2 regions of the Streptomyces sp. SD15 genome follow, and region 2 is predicted to be linked to the other one. Evidence: riboswitches for the same ligand, from Rfam matches in the RefSeq annotation. Region 2 holds a riboswitch; the other holds the start of a gene.
What was found. A riboswitch is a leader RNA that binds a small molecule or an ion and turns the genes downstream of it on or off. The one in region 2 is predicted to bind glycine.
Positions count from the first base shown of each region.

Region 1: it holds a riboswitch for glycine, as region 2 does, so the genes downstream of both, gcvP (aminomethyl-transferring glycine dehydrogenase) here and gcvT (glycine cleavage system aminomethyltransferase GcvT) in region 2, are expected to answer to the same signal.

Region 1 covers NZ_JBTLMO010000096.1:1,235-14,158, reverse strand. Annotated here, with positions in the region: gene gcvP (aminomethyl-transferring glycine dehydrogenase) at 34-2,928, opposite strand; glycine riboswitch at 3,110-3,205, opposite strand; gene ACX28W_RS42695 (PRC-barrel domain-containing protein) at 3,320-3,691, shown strand; gene ACX28W_RS42690 (DNA polymerase IV) at 3,809-5,185, opposite strand; gene ACX28W_RS42685 (MerR family transcriptional regulator) at 5,281-5,916, opposite strand; gene ACX28W_RS42680 (bifunctional nuclease family protein) at 6,157-6,630, opposite strand; gene ftsR (transcriptional regulator FtsR) at 6,717-7,460, opposite strand; gene ACX28W_RS42670 (FHA domain-containing protein) at 7,504-8,475, opposite strand; gene ACX28W_RS42665 (DUF881 domain-containing protein) at 8,537-9,379, opposite strand; gene ACX28W_RS42660 (small basic family protein) at 9,385-9,717, opposite strand; gene ACX28W_RS42655 (DUF881 domain-containing protein) at 9,714-10,610, opposite strand; gene ACX28W_RS42650 (mannose-1-phosphate guanyltransferase) at 10,709-12,924, opposite strand, start outside.
Region 2 covers NZ_JBTLMO010000035.1:129-15,962, forward strand. Annotated here, with positions in the region: partial or broken gene ACX28W_RS29315 (ABC transporter ATP-binding protein) at 1-1,368, opposite strand, end outside; gene ACX28W_RS29320 (ABC transporter ATP-binding protein) at 1,383-2,480, opposite strand; gene ACX28W_RS29325 (ABC transporter permease) at 2,477-3,475, opposite strand; gene ACX28W_RS29330 (ABC transporter substrate-binding protein) at 3,586-5,391, opposite strand; gene ACX28W_RS29335 (ABC transporter permease) at 5,460-6,464, opposite strand; gene ACX28W_RS29340 (enhanced serine sensitivity protein SseB C-terminal domain-containing protein) at 6,778-7,584, opposite strand; gene ACX28W_RS29345 (enhanced serine sensitivity protein SseB) at 7,731-8,513, opposite strand; gene ACX28W_RS29350 (AAA family ATPase) at 8,728-9,396, opposite strand; glycine riboswitch at 9,572-9,677, shown strand; glycine riboswitch at 9,678-9,786, shown strand; gene gcvT (glycine cleavage system aminomethyltransferase GcvT) at 9,821-10,939, shown strand; gene gcvH (glycine cleavage system protein GcvH) at 11,017-11,394, shown strand; gene glyA (serine hydroxymethyltransferase) at 11,408-12,685, shown strand; gene ACX28W_RS29370 (L-serine ammonia-lyase) at 12,784-14,151, shown strand; partial or broken gene ACX28W_RS29375 (ATP-binding protein) at 14,682-14,876, shown strand; gene ACX28W_RS29380 (alkaline phosphatase family protein) at 14,938-15,834, shown strand, end outside.

The DNA of each region.
Region 1 (12,924 bases), on a different contig from region 2:
CGGCTGACCTGCACAAACGAGGACACACGGCAATCAAGCGGTGTACCCTTCGTAGGCGTCCAACGGCGGGCAGGAACAGACCAGGTTCCGGTCGCCGTACGCCTGGTCGATGCGGCGCACCGGCGGCCAGTACTTGTCCGCGGCCGAGACGCCCGCCGGGAAGACGGCCTCCTCACGGGTGTACGCGTGCTCCCACGCCCCGCCGAGCGAGGCGGCGGTGTGCGGCGCGTTCCGCAGCGGGTTGTCGTCCGCGGCCCACTCGCCCGAGCCGACCTTCTCGATCTCCGTGCGGATGGCGATCATGGCCTCGCAGAACCGGTCCAGCTCGATCAGGTCCTCGGACTCGGTCGGCTCGATCATCAGCGTGCCCGCGACCGGGAAGGACATGGTCGGCGCGTGGAAGCCGTAGTCGATCAGGCGCTTGGCGATGTCGTCGACGCTCACGCCGGTCGCCTTGGTGAGCGGACGCAGGTCGATGATGCACTCGTGGGCGACGAGCCCGCCCGGACCGGTATAGAGCACCGGGTAGTGCGGCTCGAGGCGCTTGGCGATGTAGTTGGCGCTGAGGACCGCCACCTGCGTGGCGCGCTTGAGCCCCTCACCGCCCATGAGCCGGACGTACGCCCACGAGATGGGCAGGATGCCGGCGGAACCCCAGGGAGCGGCCGAGATCGGGCCGACACCGGTCTCCGGACCGGCCGCGGGCTGCAGCGGGTGGTTCGGCAGGTACGGCGCCAGGTGCGCGCGCACACCGACCGGGCCGACACCCGGACCGCCGCCGCCGTGCGGGATGCAGAACGTCTTGTGCAGATTGAGGTGCGAGACGTCACCGCCGAAGTGGCCCGGCTTGGCAAGCCCCACCAAGGCGTTGAGGTTGGCGCCGTCGACGTACACCTGACCGCCGGCCTCGTGCACCTGCGCACAGATATCGGCGACATGCTCCTCGAACACACCGTGTGTTGAGGGGTACGTGATCATCAGTACCGCCAGCTCGTCGCGGTACTGCTCGATCTTGGAGCGCAGGTCCTCGACGTCGACCTCGCCATCCTCGGCGGTCTTCACGACGACGACCTTCATACCGGCCATCACGGCGCTCGCGGCGTTGGTGCCGTGCGCGGAGGACGGGATCAGACAGACGGTGCGCTGCTCGTCGCCGTTGGCCCGGTGGTAGCCGCGTACGGCCAACAGCCCCGCAAGCTCGCCCTGCGAACCGGCGTTGGGCTGCAACGACACATTGTCGTACCCGGTGACCTCGGCGAGCCGCTCCTCGAGCTCACGGATGAGCGTGAGATAGCCCTGCGCCTGCTCGGCGGGCACGAAGGGGTGCAGCTGGCCGAACTCGGGCCAGGTGACCGGCTCCATCTCCGTCGTCGCGTTGAGCTTCATGGTGCAGGAGCCCAGCGGGATCATGCCGCGGTCCAGCGCGTAGTCGCGGTCGGAGAGCTTGCGCAGGTAACGCAGCATGGCGGTCTCGGAGCGGTACTGGTGGAACACCGGGTGCGTGAGGAACTCGTCGCTGCGCAGCAGCGCGGCGGGAAGCGTCTCCTGCGTGGTGAAGTCCAGCGCCTCGATGTCGCCGTCGACGCCGAACGCGGTCCAGACGGAGCCCAGTTGCTTACGGGCCGTGGTCTCGTCGCACGCGATCGACACCTGGTCGGCGTCGACGAGGTGGAGATTGACCCCCTGGTTGCGCGCGCCGGCCACGATCTGGGCGGCCCGGCCCGGCACCCGTACGGTCAGCGTGTCGAAGTAGGCGCCATGCACGACCTCGACGCCGCCCGCCCTCAGACCCTCGGCGAGGATCGTGGCGTAGCGGTGCGTACGACGGGCGATCGTCCGCAGTCCCTCGGGACCGTGGTAGACGGCGTACATGCCCGCCATCACCGCGAGCAGCACCTGTGCCGTACAGATGTTGCTGGTCGCCTTCTCGCGGCGGATGTGCTGCTCCCGCGTCTGCAGGGCGAGCCGGTACGCCTTGTGTCCATCGGCGTCGACGGAGACACCCACGAGTCGGCCGGGCAGGCTCCGCGCGAACTTCTCGCGCACCGCCATGTATCCGGCGTGCGGCCCGCCGAAGCCCATCGGCACACCGAAGCGCTGCGTCGTACCGATCGCGATGTCGGCGCCGAGCTCGCCGGGCGAGGTGAGCAGGGTCAGGGCGAGCAGATCGGCGGCGACGGTGACGACCGCGCCGAGCTCGTGCGCCCGCTCGATGACGGGCTTGAGGTCGCGTACGGCACCGGAGGCGCCCGGGTACTGGATCAACACGCCGTTGATCTCACGCTCCGCGATCTCGGCCGGGATGCCCTCGCTGAGGTCGGCGACGACGACCTCGACGCCGGTCGGCTCGGCGCGGGTCTCGATGACGGCGATGGTCTGCGGCAGGGCGTCCGCGTCGACCAGGAAGAGACCCTTCTTGTTCTTGCCCATGCGTCGGGACAGCGCCATCGCCTCGGCGGCCGCGGTGCCCTCGTCGAGCAGCGAGGCGCCGGAGGTCGGCAGCCCGGTCAGCTCGGCGACCACGGTCTGGAAGTTGAGCAGCGCCTCCAGACGGCCCTGCGAGATCTCCGGCTGGTACGGCGTGTACGCGGTGTACCAGGCCGGGTTCTCCATGACATTGCGCAGGATCACCGGCGGCGTGAATGTGCCGTAGTAACCGAGGCCGATCATCGAGTCGAGCACCTGGTTGCGGTCCGCGAGGGAGCGCAGCTCGGCCAGCACCTCGGCCTCGGTGCGCGCGCCCGGCAGCTCCAGCGCCTCGGCGTTCTTGATGACGTCCGGCACCGCGGCGGCCGTCAGCTCGTCGAGCGAGCCGTAGCCGACCTGCGCGAGCATCTTGGCCCGTGCCTCGGAGTCGGGCCCGATGTGGCGCTGCTCGAAGGGGATTCCCTGTTCGAGCTGGGAGAGCGGAATGCGATGGGCGGTCATTGCGGAGGCCTCCTGGTCTGACGCGACCTTCGAGGGGCACCACGGCGTGGGTGCCCCGACGGCCTCCCCCTCTGTCATCTCAACCTGAGAGCTTCACCGGCCCGTCCGCTCGCTGACGACCCGGCTTTCACCGTCGGTGAGAGCGGAAGCCGTCGACCTCCGCCCTGCTTTCCAGAGTGACCTCGTCCGTGCGGTACGTGGGCCTGAGAGATTCCGGGGAGGATTTGCTCCTTCGGCGCCTCCGATGGTGTCTGGAGGACTCTCCCGCACGGGGTCAGCAGCCGCTTGCCAGCCTACCAGCGAGGACAACGCACGGGCCTTCGAGTGGCCACCTTCCTGAATGTGCTCTTTTGTGGTGCTTACGGATGAGTTGCGACCAAGTGGAGGGCCCGTGCAGACCGACATCGATCCGCGCAACCTGATCGGCCGCAAGGCGCTCGACCGCAACGGCACCAAGATCGGCACCGTCGACGAGGTTTATCTCGACGACGCGACCGGCGTCCCGGAGTGGGCGGCCATACGCACAGGCCTGTTCAGCAGGGACGCCTTCGTGCCCCTGGAGCCCAGCGAGCTCGTCGAGGGCACCCTGCGTGTCCCCTTCGACCGCGCCTTGATCAAGGACGCCCCCGACTTCGGCGTCGGCCGCCACCTCTCCCCCGAACAGGAACTCCAGCTCTACCACCACTACGGCCTGGACGTGACCCCGCCGCCTCCGCCCCCGGACCACGACTTCGGTCATTTGGCGGGCACGGACGAGCCTTGACTTAACAGCTTGTGGGCCCCGCTGACGCGCTCCTTCAGGGGCGCGGGGCTCTGACGTCATGCGGCTCCGCCGCGTAGGCGCGCTCAACCACCGACAACCCACGGCGCCGAACCGACCTCACCCCCCACGGCGATCGCAAACCGCCGCCACCAACGGCAACGGATCCGCCAACTCCAACGCCGAATCATCCGTACGAAACGTCCGTACCCGCCCCGGCTCGGAGTACGGCGTCTCGAACCGCACAGTCACCCGCCCCAGCCCACTCCCCTGCACCCACCCGTGCCCATACTCGGCGTGCCGTACATCGTGCCCCGCCGGCCACCGCCGCTCGGCAGGCGGCACAGGCTCGCCGGCCGACTCCACCCCCACCTCCTCATCGGGATGTTCCTGCGCCGTCTCCAGCTCCCCCGCGGCGGCCTGCGCCCGGGCCTGGGCAAAGAGGTCCTCCTGCGTGTAGTCGGCGAGCCCGGACACCCCGACCCCCAGCAGTCGTACGCCTCCGGTCGTGTCCACAGCCTCCAGGAGCCGCGCGGCAGCCTCCCGTACGACCGTCGGGTCGTCCGTGGGCCCCCGCAGCGTCTCGGACCGAGTCAGCGTCGAAAAGTCGTACCGGCGCACCTTCAGGACGATGGTCCGCCCCGACAGCCCCGCCCCGCGCAGCCGCTGCACGCACCGGTCTGCAAGCCGCTGCACCTCCAGACCGACCCGCACGCGGTCGTGGATGTCCACGTCGTACGTGTCCTCCACCGACACCGACTTGGTCTCCCGCTCGGCCACGACGGGCCGCTCGTCGTGCGCCAGCGCCATCGCGTACAGCGCGTGCCCGTGAGCCTTCCCCAGCAGCCGTACGAGCTCGTCCTCGCCCGCCTCGGCGATCTCCTCGACCGTGGTGATCCCGGCCCGGCGAAGATGGTCCCCGGTCGCGGGCCCGACACCCGGCAGCGTCCGCACGGACATCGGACCCAGCAGCGCGCGCTCCGTCCCCGGCTCTATCACCACCAGTCCGTCGGGCTTGGCCTGCTCCGAGGCGATCTTGGCGAGCATCTTGGAAGCGGCGAGCCCCACCGATCCCGTCAGCCCCGTGACGGCCTGGATGTCCGCACGCAGCTTCGTCCCGGCCAACCGCGCCGAGGCCTCGTCCCAGGCCGCTCCCCCGGCCTCCAGATCCACGAACGCCTCATCCAGGCTGAGCGGCTCCACCAGCGGCGACAGCGCCCCCAGCAGCCGCATCACCTGCTCGCTGATCTCCCGGTAGATCCCGAAGCGCGGCACGAGATACGCGGCGTTCGGCGCCAGGCGCCGCGCCTGGGCCATAGGCATCGCCGAGTGCACTCCGAAGACCCGTGCCTCGTACGAGGCCGTGGCCACCACACCACGCGGTCCGAGACCACCCACGACCACCGCTTTCCCGCGCAGGCTCGGCTTGGATGCCTGCTCCGCCGAGGCGAAGAAGGCATCCATATCGAGATGCAGGATCGTGGGCGCGGTTCTCACATCTCCGATGCTGCCCTACGCCACTGACAATGCCCCGGCACGGCCCGCTCCCGCGTACGACACGGTCCCTTGTCGTGCCCGCCGTGGTCCGGGCCTCAGACGGCCCGATTGCGCCGTCGCGCCAGCTCGTCCGCCGGGTTGTGCCCGACGAGCGTCTCGCCCGTGTCCACACGCTCACCGTGCAACTGCGAAAGCGCGCTCTCGACGTCCCGCCACACCACGCCCACGGCGATCCCGAAGATGCCCTGACCGCCCTGGAGCAGGGCGTGGACCTCGTCGGGCGAGGAACACTCGTAGACGGTGGCGCCATCACTCATGAGCGTCATCCGCTCCAGGTCCCGGAAACCGCGCTCCCTGAGGTGCTGCACCGTGGTGCGAATGTTCTGGAGCGACACTCCCGTGTCGAGGAACCGCTTCACGATCTTCAGGACGACAACGTCCCGGAAGCTGTAAAGCCGCTGAGTCCCCGACCCGTGGGCAGGCCGCACGCTCGGTTCGACCAGACCGGTCCTGGCCCAGTAGTCCAGCTGTCGATAGGTGATGCCCGCGGCGGCGCACGCCGTGGGACCGCGGTAGCCGATCTCCTCGGCAGCCACCCCTCCCTCGCCCGGCACCGCTGTCGGCCGCTGCGGAACGTGATCGGCCGCGCTGCCGTAAAGCGGGTACGGGCCACTCTCCCCCAGACTGCGTCCGGGGGCACCCCCAGCCGTACCGTCGCCGCTGCTTCTCACGCCGACCTCCGTCCTTGACCTGCCTTCTCGACGGTAGGCAGTCACCAGGGGTGCGTCAACGATCGCCACACTCGGCACGCCGAGTGATAATCACCCTAGGAGTGGTTTCCCGTGCCCCACCGCGGGGAAAGGCTAGCCGAATGCTCTCGGAGTGGACCGCAGCGCGCCACACTGGCCGCGGGCAATTGCCACCCGGAGCCTCTGCCCCTCCAGGGCGTCACCGGCCGTTGGTCCGGGCTCTCACTGGCTGTTGGTACCGAAGTCCTCGGGCGAGATCTGGTCGAGGAACTCGCGGAACTTCTCCACCTCGTCCTCCTGCTCGTCCGGGATCGCGATGCCGGCGTCGTCGAGCACCCCGTCACTGCCGTAGATCGGCGTCCCGGTGCGCAGGGCCAGCGCTATGGCATCGGACGGCCGCGCACTGACCTCGACCCCGCTGGCGAACACCAGCTCCGCGTAGAAGACGCCCTCACGCAGGTCCGTGATGCGTACTTCGGTGAGCTCCTGGCCAACGGCCTCCAGCACGTCCTTGAACAGGTCGTGGGTCAGCGGTCGCGCGGGGGCCATGCCCTGCTGGGCGAAGGCGATCGCCGTCGCCTCCCCCGGTCCGATCCAGATGGGGAGGTAACGGTCGCCTCCCACTTCACGCAGAAGCACGATCGGTTGGTTGGAGGGCATTTCGACCCGGACACCTACGACATCGAGCTCGTTCACACAGCAACCCTAGGCCGTGCCCGGGATGTTTGGGTAGTCGGGCACAGAACGGGTGGGCGATCCGGACAGCCATCGGGCGCTCCCGGTCAGGGCAGCCGGACGCCCAGAGCGGTCTGCACCAGCGCGGCGTGCAGCTTCACCGTGAGCCCCGCCAGTTCCTTCGTACGGGCCTCTGCGTGCGCCCGGGTCTGCGGATTGCGGTGGCGCCTCAGCGGGGCCACCACCTGGTCCACGAGCCCCGCATCTCGCTCGGCCGCGGCCTTCATCGCACGCACATGGCGCGGCTCGATCCCGAACCGCCCCAGTTCCACGACCAGCGCGGCGACGGTCACCGCCTCGGCGTCAAACGCCCCGTCCGGCAGCGGGGCGACGATCCCGTACGACTCCCACTCCTGAAGCTCCTGCTCACCGATCTCGGCCGCGGCCAGCAGCTCTGCGCGGCCCACCCGGGCCACCGAGGGCGTCTCGGGCTCGTCCAGCAGCTCCCCGTCGCCCGCGTCGCGCTGGCGTCCCAGGGATGGCAGCCGGACCGCCTCGCCACGCGCCAGGGCGTCCAGGTGCTCACGGATCACCTTCAGCGGCAGATAGTGGTCCCGCTGCATTCTCAGTACCTGGCCGAGCCGCTCGACGTCCTCCGCGCTGAACTTGCGATACCCCGAGGGGGTTCGCTGCGGCTCGATGAGCCCCTCCGACTCCAGGAACCGGATCTTGGAGATCGTGACTTCGGGAAACTCGTCGCGCAGCACGTTCAGCACCGTGCCGATACTCATCAGCCCACTGTCCGCTGCGGCGGTACCGCTGCCGGTACCGCCGCTCGATGTTCGAAGCATGGACATTCCCTGAGGGTCCCCCCGGGCGGAGTCTGGGGGAGGGTCAGATACCCCGCTGGCTCGCGTAGAAGACCAGCCGGTACTTACCGATCTGCACCTCATCACCGTTCGACAACGGGACCGAGTCGATCCGCTCCCGGTTGACATACGTGCCGTTCAGGCTGCCCACGTCGGCGACCGTGAACGATCCGTCCGCGGCGCGGCGGAACTCCACGTGGCGGCGCGACACGGTCACGTCGTCCAGGAAGATGTCGCTCTGCGGATGACGCCCGGCCGTGGTCAGCTCGCTGTCCAGCAGGAAGCGGCTGCCCGAGTTCGGACCGCGGCGCACCACTAGGAGCGCCGAGCCGAGCGGCAGCGCATCCACGGCCGCCTGCGCCTCAGGCGAGAGCGTCGGCATCTGCGTCTGGCCGGTGACCTCGGCGTCATAGGCCTCGAGGCCCGAAATGGAGATCGTGGACGTCGTCTCGGAGGCGCGCTCCGGAACAGCCCCAGGGCGCAGCGGCGCACCGCAGTTGGAGCAGAACCGGCTGTTCTCCGCGTTGCGGTTCCCGCACCTCGTACACACCAGGGCCGACATGGACGGATCCTCCTGCCGCGGCTGCCCTCCAGGGGCATGGGACGCGTACGGATCGGAGGCGAACCCTCCACCCGCACTTGAGGGTGACGGATCCCCGAAACCTATGCGGCCGGACTGGGCAGGGTCAACAGACGGCGCGCCCTGACCACCGGAAATGTCACCGCCCGGACCACCGATCTGGTCCCGGAACAGCGGACGGTCGCCGCTCTGGCCCTCGTCTCCATGGCGCGGTGCACGGTGCCGGGCGGTGGCGTTGTCGCCGCCCTCTCGTGCGCTCTTGCCGAACAACTTCGCAAACAACTTCACGGGCGATTCCCCTTGACCGAAACAGACCCGCCCGTGGGGCAGGACGAACCCTGATTGAACACACCGGTCGACCCGGACATCCTCACAACGTCCGTATCCACCTGACAGTTTCCACCACGCACCACCCATTCGGTGCGCCGACCCCCCGCAACCTCATGCCCTCGCAGGATGGCCCCCATGCACCCCCGGCTCACTGGGAGGACGACCGAGCGTAGTCAGGCCGCTCCGCAGCTCGCAAGGCGTCCACAACGATCTTCGTCGCACGCTCGACCGTGACGGTGGCCTGCTCCTTCTCTAGAGTCTGCACCACGCCTCCAGGGATGTTGAGCGCCGGCTCGAGGTCCTGCGGCTTGCCGATGACCTTGAAACGATAGGGCTGGGTGATCTTGTTCCCGTCCACGCTCACGCCCTTGCCGGAGTCGGTCAGATAGGTGTTGGCGACGACCCGTACGCCGTTCACCTGGATCGCCTCGGCGCCGGCCGCGCGCAGCTCCTGGATCGCGTCAAGCAGCATGTCCGCCTTGACCGTCCCCTTCGTATCAGTGATCGCCAACGTGATGCCGGGTCCCTGCGCCGCCACCGTGCCCGCCAGAATGCCGAGTTGCTTCTCCTTCTCGACGGTCTGCTTGCGGGCCTCCTCGGCCTGGTCCGAGCTGTTCTCCAGCTCCGTGCGCTGATCTTCAAGACCCTGCTTCTCGTCTTCAAGACGCTGCGTACGGTTGTCGAGTTCATCGAGGATGCGTACGAGATCTTCTTGGCGCGCGCCGCGCAGGGCACTACCGCTGTCGCTGTTGGAGGCCACCTGGACGGCGAGGCCGAAGCCGAGCCCGAACAGCAGCAGCGCGACGATGAGTTGGGCGCGCGTCACCCGCGGCGGCCACAACCCCTTGACGAGCCGCTGCCGGCCGGTCAGCGACGACTCGGCCTTTTCCTCGTGCTGTTCCTGCCCGGAACTCCCGGGAGCCGCGGCGGGAACCTCATCGGGAAGTTCCCTGCGCAGCCGGTTCTCGAGTGTCTCGCCCTCGTTGCTCATCGGCCTCACGCCCGGAACACGTGCCGGCGGATCGCCGCGGCATTGGAGAAGATGCGGATGCCGAGGACAACCACGACGCCGGTGGAGAGCTGGGCACCCACGCCCAACTTGTCGCCCAGGAAGACGATCAGCGCGGCCACGACCACGTTCGACAGGAACGAGACTACGAAGACCTTGTCGTCGAAGATGCCGTCGAGCATGGCGCGCAAGCCTCCGAACACGGCGTCGAGCGCCGCCACGACGGCGATCGGAAGGTAAGGCTCGACAACCGCCGGAACCTCGGGCCGGACCAACAATCCAGCCACGACTCCCACGACGAGGCCCAGTACGGCGATCACGATGTGCCCTTCTCTGTGCTCGGCTGTGCTGTACGTACGATCACACTCGGTGCGGCGGACAACCGGACGTCGTCCTCGGCGGAAATACTGGTCCGGATGCCGTAGTTCTCCTGCAGGGCATGCAGATACAGGCCGTCGGCACTGTTCTGGAACCGGGTGCTGAGCCGTTCGCCGTCCCCCACCGCGAGCACCGTGTAGGGCGGCACCAGCGGCTTGTTGTCGACCAGTATCGCGTCACCCGCGGCCCTGATCGCCGACAGCGCCGTCAGGCGCTGTCCGTTGATCGAGACGGCCTCCGCACCGGACTCCCAGAGCCCGTTGACGACGCGCTGCATGTCACGGTCGCGAACGCGTCCGGTATCGGAGAACCCTGAGGTCTCCCGCGGATCACCGTCGCCGCCCGCACTGGCTTCCTTGGCGTCGTTCACGACAAGTTTCACACCGGGGCCGTGCACCGCGGTGGCACCCGACAGGATGCCCACCAGGTCGGCCTGGTCGCCGCCCCCCTGCTTCTTCAACGCCTCACGCTGCCGGGCGCTCACATCGGCGCGCAGCGTGTCGACAGTGCCCTCGAGCTTGTCGGCGGAGGCAGTCTCGCGCTCGATGCGGTCGATGAGCTCCTGCCGCTCCTTGGCGACGACAGGGGCCGCTATCCGTGCGTTCGCCGCCCCCACGGTCACGACCAGTGCCGCGAGTACGAGACCGGCGGCGAGCCCGAGCTTCGCCCGCACCGTTTTCGGCATGCCACCGGCGCCCTCGACCGTCTTGCGGGCGGCCGCCTCGGCGTACCCGTCGTCGAGGCTGTGATCCATGACGTTGGTGAGCAGCGACATGGAGGCGTCCGGGCGCGAGGGGCGCGGAGGTGTCCTCCGAACGGGGGGCTGCTGCGGCATGCCGCACATCGTCGCATGTCGTGGGCGCTACCTCCGAATGGCCCCACCGGCGTGCCGGACAGGCCCCCTTGGGGGCACTTGTCCGGCACCCGCGTGTGCTACCGCCCGGCGCTGTCCACGACGGCCGCCCACTCATCGAGCAGGGCTTCCGCGGACGCGTCGTCAGGACCTTCGGCCCACAGATGCGTCACCGCCTCGGCAGGGTCGGGCAGCACCATCACCCAACGCCCGTCGGCCTCCACGACCCGTACACCGTCGGTCGTGTCGACAAATCGGTCTCCGGCCGCCTCCACGACTCGGCGCATCACCAGTCCCTTGACGGCCCAGGGCGTGGCGAGATCGCGCTTCAGGACGTGCGCCCGGGGAATCCGTGCATCGATCTGACTGAGCGTGAGCTGCGTGCGCGCAACCAGCCCGATCAGTCGTACGAACGCCGCCGCGCCGTCGAAGACGCCGCTGAACTCCGGAATGATGAATCCGCCGCGCCCGTCACCGCCGAAGATCGTCGACTCGTCGCGCCCGACCCGCGTCAGATCGTCCGGCGAGGTGGTCGTCCACTCCACCTGCGTCCCGTGATACGCCGCCACCTGCTCGGCGATCCGCGTGGTGGTGACCGGCAGCGCCACCCGCCCGCTGCGCCGCTCCGCGGCCACCAGATCGAGCAGGACCAGCAGAGCCCGGTCGTCCTCGACGATCCGCCCCTTCTCGTCGACGAGCGAGAGGCGCTCACCCACCGGGTCGAAACGCACCCCGAAGGCGGCCCGCGCGGACGCGACGATCTCGCCGAGCCGCACCAGACCGGCCCGCCGCGTGTCCGCCGTTTCCGTCGGCCTGGACTCGTCGAGACCGGGATTGATGGTCAGCGAATCGACACCGAGCTTGCCCAACAGGCTGGGCAGCACCAGCCCTGCACTGCCGTTCGAGGCGTCCACGACGACCTTCAGCCCGGATTCGGCAATCCCGGTGGTGTCGACATTCCTCAGCAGCGACCCCGTGTACGAGTCGAAGACGCTGGCCGGGAAGTGCAGATCCCCGATCTCACCCGGGAACGCGCGCCGGTACTCCTGTCGCGCGAACACCCGGTCCAGCTTCCGCTGACCCCCTTGCGACAGATCCGCGCCCTGCCCGTCGAAGAACATGATGTCGACAGAATCCGGCACTCCGGGCGTCGTCCGAATCATGATCCCACCCGCACTGCCCCTGGCGGTCTGCTGCCTGGCCACCGGCAGCGGTACGTTCTCCAGGTCGCGTACCTCGATGGCGCTGGCCTGCAGCGCCGAGATGACCGCTCGCTTCAGCGCGCGAGCTCCTCGGGAGTGGTCGCGGGCCGTGGTGACGGTGGAGCCCTTCTTGAGTGTCGTCGCGTACGCCCCCGCGAGGCGCACGGCGAGCTCCGGGGTGATCTCCACGTTCAGGATCCCCGTAACACCACGCGCGCCGAAAAGATGCGCCTGACCGCGCGACTCCCAGATCACCGAGGTGTTGACGAAAGCGCCGGCCTCGATGGTCTTGAACGGGTAGACGCGTACGTTCCCCTGGATGATCGATTCTTCGCCAACGAGGCATTCATCGCCGATGACGGCGCCGTCCTCGATCCGCGCCGCCCGCATGATGTCGGTGTTCTTACCGACGACGCAGCCGCGCAGATTGCTGTGCTGGCCGATGTACACGTTGTCGTGCACGACCGCTCTGTGCAGGAAAGCCCCGCTCTTGACCACGACATTGGAGCCGACGACGGTGTGCTCACGGATTTCGGCATTCGCCTCGACCTTGGCGTAGTCGCCGATGTAAAGCGGTCCGCGCAGTACGGCGTCAGGGTGCACTTCGGCACCCTCGGCGACCCATACGCCAGGGGAGATCTCGAAGCCGTCGATCTCGACGTCGACCTTGCGTTCCAGGACGTCGGCCTGCGCCTTCACATAGCTCTCGTGGGTACCGACGTCTTCCCAGTAGCCCTCGGCGATATAGCCATAGATGGGCTTGCCTTCCTTCATCAACTGGGGGAAGACATCACCGGACCAGTCGACGGAGACATCGGCCTCGACATAGTCGAAGACCTCGGGCTCCATGACATAGATGCCCGTGTTCACTGTGTCCGAGAAGACCTGACCCCAGGTCGGCTTCTCCAGGAAGCGCTCGACCTTGCCCTCTTCGTCCACGATGGTGATGCCGAATTCGAGGGGATTCGGTACGCGCGTCAGGCAGACGGTGACGAGCCCGCCCTTTTCCTTGTGGAAATTGATGAGGTCGGTGAGATCGAAGTCGGTCAGAGCATCACCGGAGATGACGAGGAAGGTGTCGTCCTTCAGCGCAT
Region 2 (15,834 bases):
CGTAGACGCGTCGGCTTCGGCAGCGTCATCCGCTTCGCCGGAGGCGTCGGCATCGGCATCGGCGTCCGCCGGGGCAGTCTCGTCCGCCGTGGCGGGCTCCTCGGCCTCTGCAGCCTCCGCGGTCTCGGTGGCCTCGGCGGTCTCCGCGGCCTCAGAAGCCTCCGCAGCCTTCTCGGCCTTCTCGGCCTCGGGAGCCTCCTCGTTCGCAGCGCCCTCCGCGGCCTCGGCCTCAGCCACGGCCACATCCGCCGGCTCCGACGCCTCCCCCGCCAGTACCGCCGCCGGTACCAGCTCGATGGCCTCCTTGGCCGCCGACAGGAGGACCACATCCTGCGGTGCCTGGTCCGCCGCGTTCTCGGGGTGGTGGCAGGCGACCTGCTGCCCCGGCTTCAGCTCCAGGAGCGGCGGCTCGGTCGTCCTGCAGATCTCCGTGGCCTTCCAGCACCGCGTGTGGAAGCGGCAGCCGCTGGGCGGCGCGATCGGCGAGGGCACATCGCCCTTGAGCAGGATGCGCTCGCTCTTGGCACCCCGCCGCGCCGGGTCCGGGATCGGTACCGCGGACATCAGCGCCTTGGTGTACGGGTGCATCGGCGCCGTGTACAGCGAGTCGCGGTCGGCCAGCTCGACGATCTTGCCGAGGTACATCACCGCGATCCGGTCCGACACGTGCCGGACCACCGACAGGTCGTGCGCGATGATCACGTACGTCAGACCCAGCTCCTGCTGGAGGTCGTCCAACAGGTTCACCACCTGCGCCTGGATCGACACGTCCAGCGCGGAGACCGGCTCGTCCGCGACGACCAGCTTCGGGTTGAGCGCGAGCGCACGGGCGATGCCGATGCGCTGGCGCTGACCGCCGGAGAACTCGTGCGGGTAGCGGTTGTAGTGCTCGGGGTTGAGGCCGACGACCGACAGCAGCCGCTGCACTTCCTTCTTGATGCCGCCCTCGGGCTCGACACCCTGGAGCTTGAAGGGAGCGCCGATGATCGTGCCGATGGTGTGGCGCGGGTTCAGCGACGAGTACGGGTCCTGGAAGATCATCTGCACGTCCCGGCGCAGCGGGCGCATCCCGCCGACGCCGAGGTGCGTAATGTCCTTGCCCTGGAACTCGATCTTTCCGCCGGTCGGTTCCAGCAGCCGGGTGATCAGCCGGCCCATCGTGGACTTGCCACAGCCGGACTCGCCCACGACACCGAGCGTCTCGCCGGAGCGGACCTCGAAGTCCAGCCCGTCGACCGCGTGCACCGCGCCGACCTGACGCTGAAGCAGGCCCTTCTTGATCGGGAAGTGCTTCTTCAGCCCAGTGACCTTCAGCAGGACCTCGGCGTCGGCACGACCCGGTCCTTCACTCTGCGCGGGAATCGTCACCGCTTTCTCGTCACTCACAGCTTCGGCGCAATCTCTTCGATCCAGATACGCTCCCGCTGCTCCTTGCCCAGGTGGCAGGCGGCCCAATGCCGACTGCCGACCTCGGCGAGCTCGGGACGGACGGTGCGGGTGACGTTGTCCTTCGGGAGGTCCGCGTACGGGCAGCGCGGGTTGAAGGCGCAGCCGGACGGGATGTTGATCAGGGAGGGCGGGGAACCCTTGACCGGGATCAGGCGCTCGGTCTGCGCACGGTCCAGGCGCGGCATCGAGCCGAGCAGACCCCAGGTGTACGGGTGGCGGGGCTCGTAGAACACCTTCTCGGCCGGGCCCCGCTCGACGCACCGACCGCCGTACATCACCAGGATGTCGTCGGCCAGTTCGGCGACGACGCCCAGGTCGTGGGTGATGACGATGACCGCGGAGCCGAACTCCTTCTGCAAGTCCCGGATCAGGTCGAGGATCTGCGCCTGGACGGTCACGTCGAGGGCGGTCGTCGGCTCGTCCGCGATCAGCAGCTCGGGGTTGTTGACCAGCGACATCGCGATCATGGCGCGCTGGCGCATACCACCGGAGAACTCGTGCGGGTAGCTGTCCACCCGCTTGTCCGGCTGCGGGATGCCGACCCGGTCGAGCATCTCGACCGCACGACGTTTGGCGGTCTTCTTGTTGACGTCGTGGTGGATCCGGTACGCCTCCACGATCTGCTGGCCGATCGTGTAGTACGGGTGCAGCGCCGACAGCGGATCCTGGAAGATCATCGCCATCTCGCGGCCGCGCAGCTTGCGCACGTGGTCCGGGTCGGCGGAGAGCAGCTCGGTGCCGTCCAGCCAGATCTCGCCGGAGATCTGGGCCTTGCGCTTGCCGTACTGGCCGGCGGTGTGCAGGCCCATGATGCCGAGCGAGGTGACCGACTTGCCGGAGCCGGACTCGCCCACGATGCCGAGGGTCTTGCCCTTCTCCAGCTGGAAGCTCAGCCCGTCAACGGACTTGACCAGGCCGTCGTCGGTCGGGAAGTGCACCTTCAGGTCGCGCACTTCCAAGAAGGCGGACGGGGCGGGCGAGGCGGAGGCGGGCTCGCCCACGGCCGCTCCGCTCTTGCTGAGGTCGGTCACGAGAGCCTCACTCGGGGGTCGATCACGGCGTACAGGATGTCCACCACGAGGTTGGCGACGAGCACCGCGAGAGAAGTGATCAGGGTGACGCCCAGGATGATGGGCAGGTCCTGGTTCTTGATGGCGTTGAGCACGGCCTGGCCGAGGCCGGGCAGGTTGAACGCCGTCTCGGTCAGGATCGCACCTCCGATGAGGGCGCCCAGGTCCATGCCGAGCATGGTCAGGAGAGGCGTCATCGTGGAGCGCATGGCGTGCTTGCCGATGACGGTCTGCTCCTTGAGGCCCTTGGCGCGGGCGGTGCGGATGTAGTCCTCGCCAAGGATCTCCAGCATGGTGGCGCGGGTGATGCGCGCGTACATGGCCGCATACAGGAACGCGAGGGTGATCCACGGCAGGATCAGCCCGCCGAACCAGCCACTTGGACTGTCCGCGAAGGGAACGTACTGCCCGTCGAACCAGTTCAGTCCGTAGACGAAGACCGACAGGGCGACCATGCCGGTGAAGTAGATCGGGAGGGAGACGCCCGAGAGCGCGACCACCATCGCGCCGCGGTCCCACAGGCTACCTCGCTTGAGCGCGGACAGCACGCCCGCCGAGACGCCGAGGATCAGCCACAGCACGGCGGCACCGAGCGCGAGAGCCAGGGTGACCGGGAAGCGGTCGGTCAGCACCGGCCAGACGGCCTGCTCGCTACGGAAGGAGTAACCGAAGCACGGTGCGGCGCAGTGGACGCTGTCCCCGCCGCCCGTGTAGGTGCGACCGGCGAAGATGCCCTTGAAGAACTCCCAGACCTGGGCGTAGATCGGGTCGCCCAAGCCCAGCTTCTCGCGTACACCCTCGACGGCGGCAGGGTCGGCCTGCTTGCCCACGAAGCTCAAGGCGATGTCGACGCCAGCCCACTTGGGGATGAGGAAGAAGATGCCGAAGACCACCATGACGATGACCACAAGCATCACTGCGGCGGCGAACAACCGCCTGATGAGGTAAGCGAGCACAGCTCTCGGCCCGCCGCGGACCGCGGGCCATCGGAGGTCTTCCGATGGCCCGCGATCACGCTGCGCCGGCCTTCACCTGCCTTTCGTGCCGTTCGGCGGGTGTGCCGGATCTACTTCTTCGGGTTCTTCAGACCGAGGTTGACGAAGTCGTACTGACCGCTGTAGCCGTCGGTCGTGTAGACGTTCGCCAGGTTGTCCGAGCGCCAGTTGATGAACCGCTCGAAGACGAAGGGCATGTAGTACGCGCCCTCCATCACCTTGTGGTTGATCTCCGTGGAGATCTTGGTCTTGCCGGCGTCGTCCAGGGTGGTGACGTACGAGTCGAACAGACCGTCGATCGTCTTGTCCTTGATGAGCGCGTAGTTGTTGTTACCGCTCTCCGCGATGTACTTGCTGCTCCACAGCGGCAGACCGAAGCCCTGGATGGTCGGGAAGTCCGGACCCCAGCCCATGATGATGATGCCGTAGCCCTTCTTCTTCACGTTCGAGGGGCTGCCGATGATGCCGGAGGTCTGCGAGCCGTCGTACTGGTCAATCTCGGCGGTGATGCCGATCTTCTTCAGCGACGCCTGGAGCGACTGGGCGGTGGCCACCTCGACCGGCTTGTTGTTGCGGACCGCGATGGTGGTCTTGAAGCCGTTCGGCTTACCGCAGGCCTTCAGGGCCTCCTTGGCCTTGGCCTCGTTGCCGTTCTTGTTGGCGCCGGCCAGCTCGTACGGGTCGTACTTCTGACCCTCGGCGCCCGGGACCGACGGGGGCAGCATGTTGGTGCCGATGTCGCCACCGGCGACCGGGCCGCCACGCGCGGTCTGGATCGACACGTGGTCGGCACCGAGGATCACGGCCTTGCGGCACTCGATGTTGTCGAACGGCTTCACACTCTGCGGGAAGACCGCGTAACGGACGTAACCGGAGACCGGGTTGTCCAGGTTGCCCTTGTGCTCCTTCAGGGCGGTGGTGCGACCCTGTGGCGACATGCCGGTCTGGTTCAGGTCGAGGTCCAGGTCACCGCTGAGCAGGCGCTGGTCCAGCTGGTTGGCGTCCGAGAAGAACTGGATGGTGATCTCGTCCGGGTAGGCCTTGCGGATCGGGTCCGAGGCCTGCTTCCAGGAGGTGTTGCGGACCAGCTTGAGGTCCTTGCCCGGGCTGTAGGACTCGAACTTGTACGGGCCGGACGAGAACGGCTTCAGGGCGTACTTGGACTTGGTGTCCTTGTCCTGGCGCACCGGCGAGGCCGAGGTCAGGGCCAGCATCTCCTCGAAGTCCGAGTTGGCCTGCGGGAGGTGGAAGACGATGGTCTTGTCGTCCGGCGTGTCGATCGCCTTCAGACCCAGCTTGTCCGCGGACTTGTCCTTGTACGGGCCCTTGTACTCGCCCTTGGGGTCCAGTACGTCCTTCAGGTACGTCGGACCGCCGGACAGCACGTCCTGCGCCCACACGCGCTCGATGCCGTACTTCACGTCCTTGGACGTGATCGCCTTGCCGTCCTCCCACGTGCTGCCGTCACGCAGGGTGTACGTGTAGGTCTTGCCGTCGTCCGTGACCTTGGCGGTCGAGGTGGCGAGGTCCGGAGTGACCTCGGCGCCCGCCGGGCCCGGCTCGGCCTTGTTCGTGACGAGCTGACGGCTGTAGTAGCGGGAGAAGTTCCACATCATGCCGTAGTAGCCACGCGTGGTGTCCCACGAGTCGGCGTCCTGCGCGGCACCGAACTTCAGCGTCCCGCCCTTCTTGGCGAGCGAAGCCTGGGCGACCTTGTTGTTCGCGGCGTCGAAGCCGGCGGCGCCGGTCTTCGAGCCGCCCTTGTCGCCGTCGTCTCCGTCGCCGCCGCCGCACGCCGCCGTGGTCAGCAGCGCGGCCACCACGGCGGCAGCGGCAAATGCCCGCTTCCGCTGCCCTGAGGTGCGTTGGGTAGTCACGATCTCGGATCCTCCGGATTGATGAGAGACCCCGTGTGAGTGCCACGGGACGGTTGTGGTGCGGCGGTTCAACGGGAAGCCTTCGGGTCCAGCGCGTCCCGGACGCCGTCGCCGAAGAGGTTGAAGGCCAGCACGGTGATGAAGATCGCCACACCCGGGACCACCATGTACATGGGGTCCGACTCGTAGTAGTCGATCGCGCTCGAGAGCATCTGCCCCCAGGAGGCGGTGGGCGGCTTGACGCCCACGCCCAGGAAGCTGAGTGCCGCCTCGGTGAGGATGTTGGTGGGGATCATCATCGTCGTGTACACGATGATCGGGGCGACGAGGTTGGGCAGTAGCTCCTTGAACAGGATGTACATCCGCCCGGCGCCCAGCGATCGGGCGGCCTCGACGTACTCGCGCTCACGCATCGAGAGTGTCTGACCGCGCACCACGCGTCCGATGTAGGGCCAGCCGAAGAAGCCGATGACCAGGATCATCACGAACACGCGCACGCTCGACCCGGTCAGGCCCAGCATGTCGTTCGGCATGACGGAGACCAGCGCGATGATGAACAGCAGCTGCGGGAAGGCGAGCAGACCGTCCATCACCCGGCTGATGAGGGAGTCGACCCAGCCGCCGAAGAAGCCGGCGAGGATGCCCAGGACGACCCCGAGGATCACCGCGACGACGGCGGACAGGAAGCCCACCAGCAGCGAGATCCGGGCTCCGTAGAGGATGCGGGCGAAGATGTCGCGGCCGTTGACCGGCTCGACGCCCAACAGGTGGTCGCCGCTGATGCCGCCCAGGGAGCCCGTGGGGGTGCCGAACAGCGGGTCGATGAGGTTCTCGTGATACTCGTTCGGGTCCTGCCCGAGGATGCCCGTGATGACCGGGGCGAGCAGGGCGACCACGACGAGGACGAGGACGACGATGCCGCCCGTCAGGGCGAGCTTGTCCCGCTTGAGGCGCTCCCAGGCGATCCGGCCCAGGGAACGGCCCTGAACGGCCTTCGCGCCGGCGGCAGCCGCCGCTTCTTCGGCCGCGCCGGGGGCCGCTTCCGCGGTCGGCTCGTGCAATGGTGCCGTCATCTGGCAGGGACCCCTCTCAACCGGCGGTAGCCGGCCCGCACTTGCCGCGGTAGCGGCGTGATCGTCCGTCGTACGCAGGGGATAAACCCCCTGGAGCGGGAGTCTTCAACGCTTTGGCGATCAGTAGCCAGACCTGACAGGGAAAGGATGCGTAAACGTGATGCAGGCAGGTGGGTTCCGTTATCCGGACGGTGGGTAACGGCCGTCGGACAGTGCCCTATTGGGACAGATCCGACGGGAACGGGACCAATTGCCCCTATCTACGCGCGAAGAAATCCTGCCCTGCCCAGCAGGCGAGACCGGAGACCGAGGGTCAGTAGCGACCGGGCGGCGGGTAACCGTAACCCCCCGCGGGGGCCTGGACCGGCGCCTGGGCCGGGGCCGCGTGGGCCTCGCGGTCGTAGAACGGGCGGGCGTTGGCGCGCAGCCACATCGCCACCGGGTCGTACTCGTCGGACATCGCGACGGTCGACACGGGCAGCCCGTCCGGCACCGCACCGATGGACTGCTGCATCATCGCCCGCACGGAGTCGACGGCGGGCGGCGAGGTGTCGTACACGTCGAGGCCGATGGCCAGATATGGCGCCCCGAGTGCGGGCTGCACCCAGGCGCGGCGCAGCGAGCGCACGGCGGTGGTGCGGTGCGCGTTCTGCGTGAGCAGGGCGTAGAACTGCGGGATCTCGATGCCTGGTTCGGAGAGCCGCAGCGGGCCCGCGGGCTGGCGCTCCAGGCCCGCGGCGATCCGGCGCAGATCCAGCCAGGGGATGCCCACCCCGCCGCCGGGGGCGTGCGGATTGAGCCAGAGTCCGAAGTGGTCGGGGTAGAGGGTGCGGGCCACGTCGAGGCCGTCGACGACTTCGTACGACCGGTTCCAGCCGCTGGCCGAGAGCTCCTGGGCGGAGGTGACGCACGGCGCGTAACCGAAGCCGTCGACCTCCATGTTCCCGTACTGCGCGTCCGGGGAGCCGGCCTGGCCGTGCCAGAGCAGCATCCAGACCTGGCCGGACGACGGGGTCGCGAGCGCGCGAAGGAGCGCCTCGTAGGCGTCGTAACGCCCGGGCGTCACCTGGCGCAGCATGTGCTCGACCTGCCCGGCCGCGGCCGTGCCCGACGCGCTCACCTTCAACCGCCCCTTCGCGAAGACATCACGATGAACTCAACTCATTGCCCCGGAGGCGAACAACCTCATCCGACCGAGCCATGTAACCAGGTTAAGCGGGGATCCTGACAGCTACTTGACGCGCGGCACGGGAGGTCTTCACGACGTCAGTAACCCTGCTGGTAGAACGGGCGCACATGTGCCCGCAACCATTCCCCCACCGGGTCCTGGGCGACGTCGAGAAACACCATGTTCACCGGGCGGTCCACCGGCACCCGGCCGAGCGCACGTCCGAGGGCCGCCAGCGGGAGCGTGGTGGCGTCGCCCTCCCACTGGGACAGTTCGACCCCGATGAACATCACGGGGTCGTCGCCCTCGATGCTGGCCAGGCAGCGGCGTGCGGTCAGCACCACGCCGGTCTCCGCGAACTCGGCCGAGGCCGCGGCCAGGAAGTCGACCGGGTCGTCCTGCCAGTCGGGTTCGGAGAGCCGCACCCGGCCGCCGCTCGCGGGTCCGTCCAGCGGGGTGCGCCCGGACCGGCACACCTCGGCGACCGCCGGTGGCGGCAGCGGGACGCCGACCACACCGCCCGGATTGATCGCGATACCCACCTGCGGGGGCAGACCGCGGGCGAACTCGACGGCGGGCGCGATCGTGAACGACAGATGGCTGCCGACGACCTGGCGGAACTGCTCCTCCGAGCTGAAGACCGGAACGTACGCCTGGCCCTCGATCTCCAGCGTGGGCAGATCGAGGGGGCCGGAGTGAGGTCCGCCGCCGCTGGGCAGGGGCACCCAGACGAAGCTGCGGCCGAGGACCTCGACGATGCGGCCGCCTGCCGAGGGGACTCCGAGGGACGCGGAGAGCACCTCCTCCAGCTCATTGCCCGGCCATCCGCCGTGCGGATGGGGGTGCGGGTGCGCCGGTGCCGGGAAGTCTGGGAAGTCCATCTGTCTACCTGTCTACCGCCTGCTGTGAACCACTGCTCCGGCTGGAAAGGTTAATGGGCTCGTACGACAACGCCGTACGAGCCGTCACGCGGGCAGCCGTACCAGCCGTACCAGCCGTACCGGCCGTCCCGCGGGCAGCCGTACGGGCCGTCACACGTCCGGGCGCGCGAGCTGTCACACAAGCGGCCGTACGAGCAATCGGCCGTACGAGCGGTCAGCTGCCGAAGTCGATCCGGCGCAGCACGTTCGCCGCGTCCCGGTCGAGGAGCACCGCCGAGCCGCAGCCCTCCGGCAGGTCACCCCGCTCGACGGAGCGCAGCAGCCGGGCCGCCGCGCCCCGGTGACGCGCGAACGCGTACCGCGAAACGCCGCGGCCGCGCTCGCGCTGGCCCTCCAGGGCGGTGCCCGGTGTGACGTCGAGCAGCAGCAGGTGCAGGGCGCCGCCCCGGCGGCGGGCCTCGCGGGCGAGCCAGCGGCGCACCCAGGCCTGTGTGCCGCAGTCGTGCACGACGACGCCGGCACCGGAACGCAGCGCGCGGCGCAGGCCCGCGTAGTGCGCAAGGCGGACGAGGGGGCGATAGACCGCGTACGGGAGCCGGCCTGTCATCCGCTCGTCCCAGCGGTCGCGGGTGTCCTGCGAGTCGATGCGCGGGCCCGCGACAGCGCGGCGCATCAGCGTCGACTTGCCGCTGCCGGGCAGCCCGGTGACGACCACCAGGTCGGACGCACCGAAGTGCAGACCATGTGGGCTGCGTCCGGCCCGCTCCCTGAGATCGCGGACGACGGCCGTCGGGAGCGGGCCGCACGCCTCCCGGGCCTTGGCACGGGGCTGATCGGGCAGCGCGACGGCCGAGGTCGTCGCGTACGCCGTGGTCCTGTTCACCGTGATCGTCCTCCCCTGGGGTCAGGAGTCCTTTCCCCGCTGAGTGTAAAGAGAAGGTAATACGCTGTGTCTCCCGTTTCCGTTCTCGGACTGCCACAGGCCGGTTACAGATCCCGGGCTGCCGGTATCCGACCGCGCGTGCGATGATGTGCCCGCCAACTGCATACCGGCCGCTTGAATCCGCGCGGGAGAGTTCCCGGTGAGTCCTTGAGGACCACTGGGGCGCCGAAGGAGCAAGTCCCTCCCTTGAATCTCTCAGGCCCCGTTACCGCGCGGGCGAGGCACATCTGAAAAGCGAGCCGCCAGTGGCTCCACCCAAGGTGCAAGTCAGGATCACCGCCGAGCGGGGTCGTGATGAACCTCTCAGGTTCCGATGACAGATGGGGAGGAACGACCTCGCCGTCATGCCTTGGGAGCCCCACCGATGAGCAGTAACGCATCCCGTCACACCGCGCTAGATGCCCTGCATCGTTCGCTCGGCGCGACGATGACCGACTTCGCGGGCTGGGACATGCCCCTGCGGTACGGCTCGGAGCGCGACGAGCACCTGGCCGTCCGCACGAAGGCCGGTCTCTTCGACCTCTCCCACATGGGCGAGATCACCGTCACCGGCCCGCAGGCGGCCGCCCTCCTGAACTACGCGCTCGTCGGCAACATCGCCTCCGTCGGCGTCGGCCGCGCCCGCTACACCATGATCTGCCAGGAGGACGGCGGCATCCTGGACGACCTGATCGTGTACCGGCTGGCCGAGACCGCACACATGGTTGTCGCGAACGCCTCCAACGCCCAGGTGGTGCTGGACGCGCTCACCGAGCGCGCGGCCGGTTTCGACGCCCAGGTCCGCGACGACCGTGACGCGTACGCGCTGATCGCCGTGCAGGGCCCCGAGTCCCCCGGCATCCTGAAGTCCCTGACCGACGCCGACCTCGACGGCCTGAAGTACTACGCGGGTCTGCCGGGCACCGTCGCGGGCGTAGCGGCGCTCATCGCGCGCACCGGTTACACCGGCGAGGACGGCTTCGAGCTGTTCGTGGCCCCGTCCGACGCCGAGAAGCTGTGGCAGGCGCTGACCGACGCGGGCGCCCCGGCCGGCCTCGTCCCCTGTGGTCTGTCCTGCCGCGACACACTGCGCCTGGAGGCGGGCATGCCGCTGTACGGGCATGAGCTGAGCACTTCGCTCACCCCCTTCGACGCGGGGCTCGGGCGGGTCGTGAAGTTCGAGAAGGAGGGCGACTTCGTGGGGCGCGAGGCCCTGTCCGAGGCCGCCGCCAAGGCCCAGGAGAACCCCCCGCGGGTGCTCGTCGGGCTCGTTGCCGAGGGCCGTCGCGTCCCGCGCGCCGGGTACGCCGTCGTGGCCGACGGCAAGGTCATCGGCGAGGTCACCTCCGGCGCCCCTTCCCCGACCCTGGGCAAGCCGATCGCGATGGCGTACGTCGATGCCACGCACGCCGCGCCGGGCACGCCCGGGGTCGGCGTGGACATCCGGGGCAGCCACGAGCCGTACGAGGTCGTGGCGCTGCCGTTCTACAAGCGCCAGAAGTGATCCCTGGGCATATCCGCCCTGCTCAACTCCCCTCCCCTTGTCATCACCACTCCCCCGCGTACAGGAGAATTCAGGCCATGAGCAACCCCCAGCAGCTGCGCTACAGCAAGGAGCACGAGTGGCTGTCGGTCGCCGAGGACGGCGTCTCGACGGTCGGCATCACCGAGTTCGCGGCCAACGCGCTCGGCGACGTCGTCTACGCCCAGCTTCCGGAGGTCGGTGCCACGGTGACCGCGGGCGAGTCCTGCGGTGAGCTGGAGTCGACCAAGTCGGTCAGCGACCTGTACGCACCGGTCACCGGCGAGGTCACCGAGATCAACCAGGACGTCGTGGACGACCCGGCGCTGGTGAACTCCGCCCCCTTCGAGGGGGGCTGGCTGTTCAAGGTACGCGTCACGGACGAGCCGGACGACCTGCTCTCCGCGGACGAGTACATCGCTTTCACCGCCGGCTAAGGAGTCGTAGGACATGTCGCTTCTCAACACGCCCCTGCACGAGCTGGACCCGGACGTCGCCGCCGCCGTCGACGCCGAGCTGCACCGCCAGCAGTCCACCCTGGAGATGATCGCCTCGGAGAACTTCGCTCCGGTCGCGGTGATGGAGGCCCAGGGTTCGGTCCTGACCAACAAGTACGCCGAGGGCTACCCGGGCCGCCGCTACTACGGCGGTTGCGAGCACGTCGACGTGGTCGAGCAGATCGCGATCGACCGCGTCAAGGCGCTCTTCGGCGCCGAGCACGCGAACGTGCAGCCCCACTCGGGCGCGCAGGCCAACGCGGCCGCGATGTTCGCGCTGCTCAAGCCGGGCGACACGATCATGGGTCTGAACCTGGCGCACGGTGGGCACCTGACCCACGGCATGAAGATCAACTTCTCCGGCAAGCTCTACAACGTGGTCCCGTACCACGTCGACGACGCCACCGGTCAGGTCGACATGGCCGAGGTCGAGAAGCTGGCCAAGGAGTCCAAGCCGAAGCTGATCGTGGCGGGCTGGTCGGCGTACCCGCGCCAGCTGGACTTCGCCGCGTTCCGCCGGATCGCGGACGAGGTCGGCGCGTACCTGATGGTCGACATGGCGCACTTCGCGGGCCTCGTGGCCGCGGGTCTGCACCCGAACCCCGTCCCGCACGCCCATGTCGTCACCACGACCACCCACAAGACGCTGGGCGGCCCGCGCGGTGGCGTGATCCTTTCGACGGCCGAGCTGGCCAAGAAGATCAACTCCGCGGTCTTCCCGGGTCAGCAGGGCGGTCCGCTGGAGCACGTGATCGCCGCCAAGGCCGTCTCCTTCAAGGTCGCCGCCTCGGACGACTTCAAGGAGCGCCAGCGGCGCACGCTGGACGGCGCGCGGATCCTGGCCGAGCGCCTGGTGCGGTCCGACGTCGCCGAGCACGGCGTTTCGGTCCTGTCCGGCGGCACGGACGTGCACCTGGTCCTGGTCGACCTGCGCAACTCCGAGCTGGACGGACAGCAGGCCGAGGACCGTCTCCACGAGGTCGGCATCACGGTCAACCGCAACGCCATCCCGAACGACCCGCGCCCGCCGATGGTCACCTCCGGCCTGCGCATCGGCACGCCGGCCCTGGCCACCCGCGGCTTCCAGGCCGAGGACTTCACCGAGGTGGCGGACATCATCGCCGAGGCGCTGAAGGCACCCTCTCCCTTCGGGGGGGCCGACGCGGACTCGCTGAAGGCCCGGGTGTCCGCTCTGGCCGACAAGCACCCGCTGTACCCCGGCTTGAAGTAGTTCGTACGGAACGTACGATTCTTCGGGGCGCCGCGCACACTGAAGGGTGTGCGCGGCGCCCCACCCCCATGCACCACCCCCCGCTGTGAGGAGTCCCCGTGGCCATCTCGGTCTTCGACCTGTTCTCGATCGGCATCGGCCCGTCCAGCTCCCACACGGTCGGCCCGATGCGCGCGGCACGCATGTTCGCCCGGCGGCTGCGCAACGAGGAGCTGCTGGACTCGGTGGCCTCCATACGGGCCGAGCTCTACGGCTCGCTCGGCGCGACGGGCCATGGCCACGGCACCCCGAAGGCGGTACTGCTCGGCCTGGAGGGCGCCTCGCCGCGGACGGTGGACGTGGAGGGGGCCGACGACCGGGTCGAGGAGATCAAGTCGTCCGGGCGCATCAGCCTGCTCGGCTCCCACGAGATCGACTTCTCCTTCTCCGACGACCTGGTCCTGCACCGCCGCAAGGCGCTGCCGTACCACGCGAACGGCATGACGATCTTCGCGTACGACGCCTCGGGCGAGCTGGTCCTGGAGAAGACGTACTACTCCGTGGGCGGCGGTTTCGTGGTCGACGAGGACGCGGTCGGCCAGGACCGCATCAAACTGGACGACACGGTCCTGAAGTACCCCTTCCGCACGGGCGACGAGCTGCTGCGGCTGACCCGCGAGACGGGCCTGTCGATCTCCGCCCTGATGCTGGAGAACGAGCGGGCCTGGCGCACCGAGGAGGAGATCCGCGAGGGACTCCTCGCGATCTGGCGCGTGATGCAGTCCTGCGTCTCCCGCGGCATGTCCCGCGAGGGCATCCTGCCGGGTGGCCTCAAGGTCCGCCGCCGTGCCGCCGTCTCGGCCCGCCAACTCCGCGCGGAGGGCGACCCACTGGCCCACGCGATGGAATGGATCACGCTCTACGCAATGGCGGTGAACGAGGAGAACGCGGCGGGCGGCCGCGTCGTGACGGCGCCGACGAACGGCGCCGCGGGGATCATCCCCTCCGTTCTCCACTACTACGTCAACTTCGTGCCGGGCGCCGACGAGGACGGAGTGGTCCGCTTCCTGCTGGCCGCGGGCGCCATCGGCATGCTCTTCAAGGAGAACGCGTCCATCTCCGGTGCCGAGGTCGGCTGCCAGGGCGAGGTCGGCTCGGCCTGCTCGATGGCGGCCGGCGCCCTCGCCGAAGTCCTCGGCGGCAGCCCCGAACAGGTCGAGAACGCCGCGGAGATCGGCATGGAGCACAACCTCGGCCTGACCTGCGACCCGGTCGGCGGCCTCGTCCAGATCCCCTGCATCGAACGCAACGGCATGGCCGCGGTCAAGGCGGTCACCGCCGCCAAGATGGCCATGCGCGGCGACGGCTCCCACAAGGTCTCCCTCGACAAGGTCATCAAGACCATGAAGGAGACGGGCGCGGACATGAGCGTCAAATACAAGGAGACGGCGCGGGGCGGGCTGGCTGTGAACATCATCGAGTGCTAGGGAAATAGGCCCTGACCAGCGCGTTCGTTTCTTTCTGCGCTGTCAGGGCCTTCCCTGCTCACGCGGCGGAAAGTCCCCAGAAACTCCCCGGGACAGGCGTGAAAGTCCCCGAAAACTCCCCAGGGACTCCCCAGGGAACGTGGCTGTTTGCGGTTGGGCGCGGGCCAGCTTCGGGACCGACGCGGCGCTCTTGAGTCGTCTCAGGGTGTGGAGTGCAGTCGGTGTACGTCGGGTAGTGCAACCTACGCATTACGAGGCCGCTGGGGATCGTGTTGCCTGGTGACGGCTGATGCTGCGGGATGCTGTTGTGCCTGATCAGATCACCTGCGCCGTACTCAGCGCCGATACCTGGTGCTGCACCGCCCAAAGGCGTCCGGCCACCCCTTGGCCACCCCCGAAGCAGGCCCGCGCCATTCAGGGCCCCAACGCAACGTCTGTTTGTTCCCGACAACTCACCTGACCATGGCAGTCCCCCCGACTCCACGGACCTCACAGCGGAACTCGATTATTAACGACGCCGGCGCAAAGGGGCGGGCGGGGGTGCGGGCAGCGGGCTCGGCATGGCGATCGTGCAGGGTGTGGTCACGACACACGGAGGCGAGGTGGCAGTGCGTAGGTCGCCGGGCAAGGGGCTGGCAGTGACGGTGTCGTTGCCGACGCCGGGACGGGTGCGAGCCGTCGCCCTGCCGTGGGGCCACGCGATTCCGCTTGACCAAATAGGGTGAACCGCTTGACCGGAAGCGAACCCGGGTGATTGAACGGGGGCCGTCACGGTGCCGTACAGAGATGCAGGCGCCACCGCCCCCATATCTTCGGGGCCGATCCGCCCCACCAGCACAGTGTTTCGCACGGAAGGACCGCCGGGTGTCGTCCCACACGAGCTCTCGACAGCTACCGAAAACGAGCGAGCCGACGGATGAGACACAGGTGCCTCCGGAAGAGGCACTGACGCCGGAGAAGGGGCTGACGCCGGAGGCCGCTGACCAGACCCCTGCGGACAACGCGCCGGGGACCACTGCCGAAGCCACCGACGAGCCCACGCCGGAGGTGGCCCCGGGTTCCGATCGACGGCGATGGCGTGGGTGGCGTGACAGATACCCCGTCACCGCGAAGGTGGTGTCGTGGACCGTCAACGCCCTCGCCGCCGCGGTCGTGCTGTTCACGCTGCTCATGTCGAACAACGCCGCCGGCCTGACGCCCATCGCCTTCGTGCGCATCCCGGTCGAGGCGATCCTCGGCGCCGCGGTGCTGATCGCCCTGCCGCGCAAGCCGCGCGTCGTCGTGGCGGCGCTGCTGGGACTGGCCGTCGGCGTGCAGCTGATCCTGAACCTCCTCGACATGGGCTTCAAGGAATACCTCGGGCGGGACTTCAACCTCGTCCTCGACTGGACCCTGTTCGACGACGCGCATACGTACCTCAAGGACACGATCGGCGCGAAGGGCACGCTCGGCCTCGTCGTCGCGATCATGGTCCTGATCCTTGTCGCCCTCGTCGCCATGGTGCTGGCGGTTGTCCGGCTGGGCAACATCCTCGCCCGGCACACCGCCACCGCGACCCACACGACCCTGGCGTTCGCCACCGCCTGGGTGGCGTGCGCGACATTCGGCGTGCAGTTCACGGCCGAACTGCCGATCGCCGCCGAGCGGTCGGCCCATCTCGTCCATCTCCGGGTGAAGGCGGTG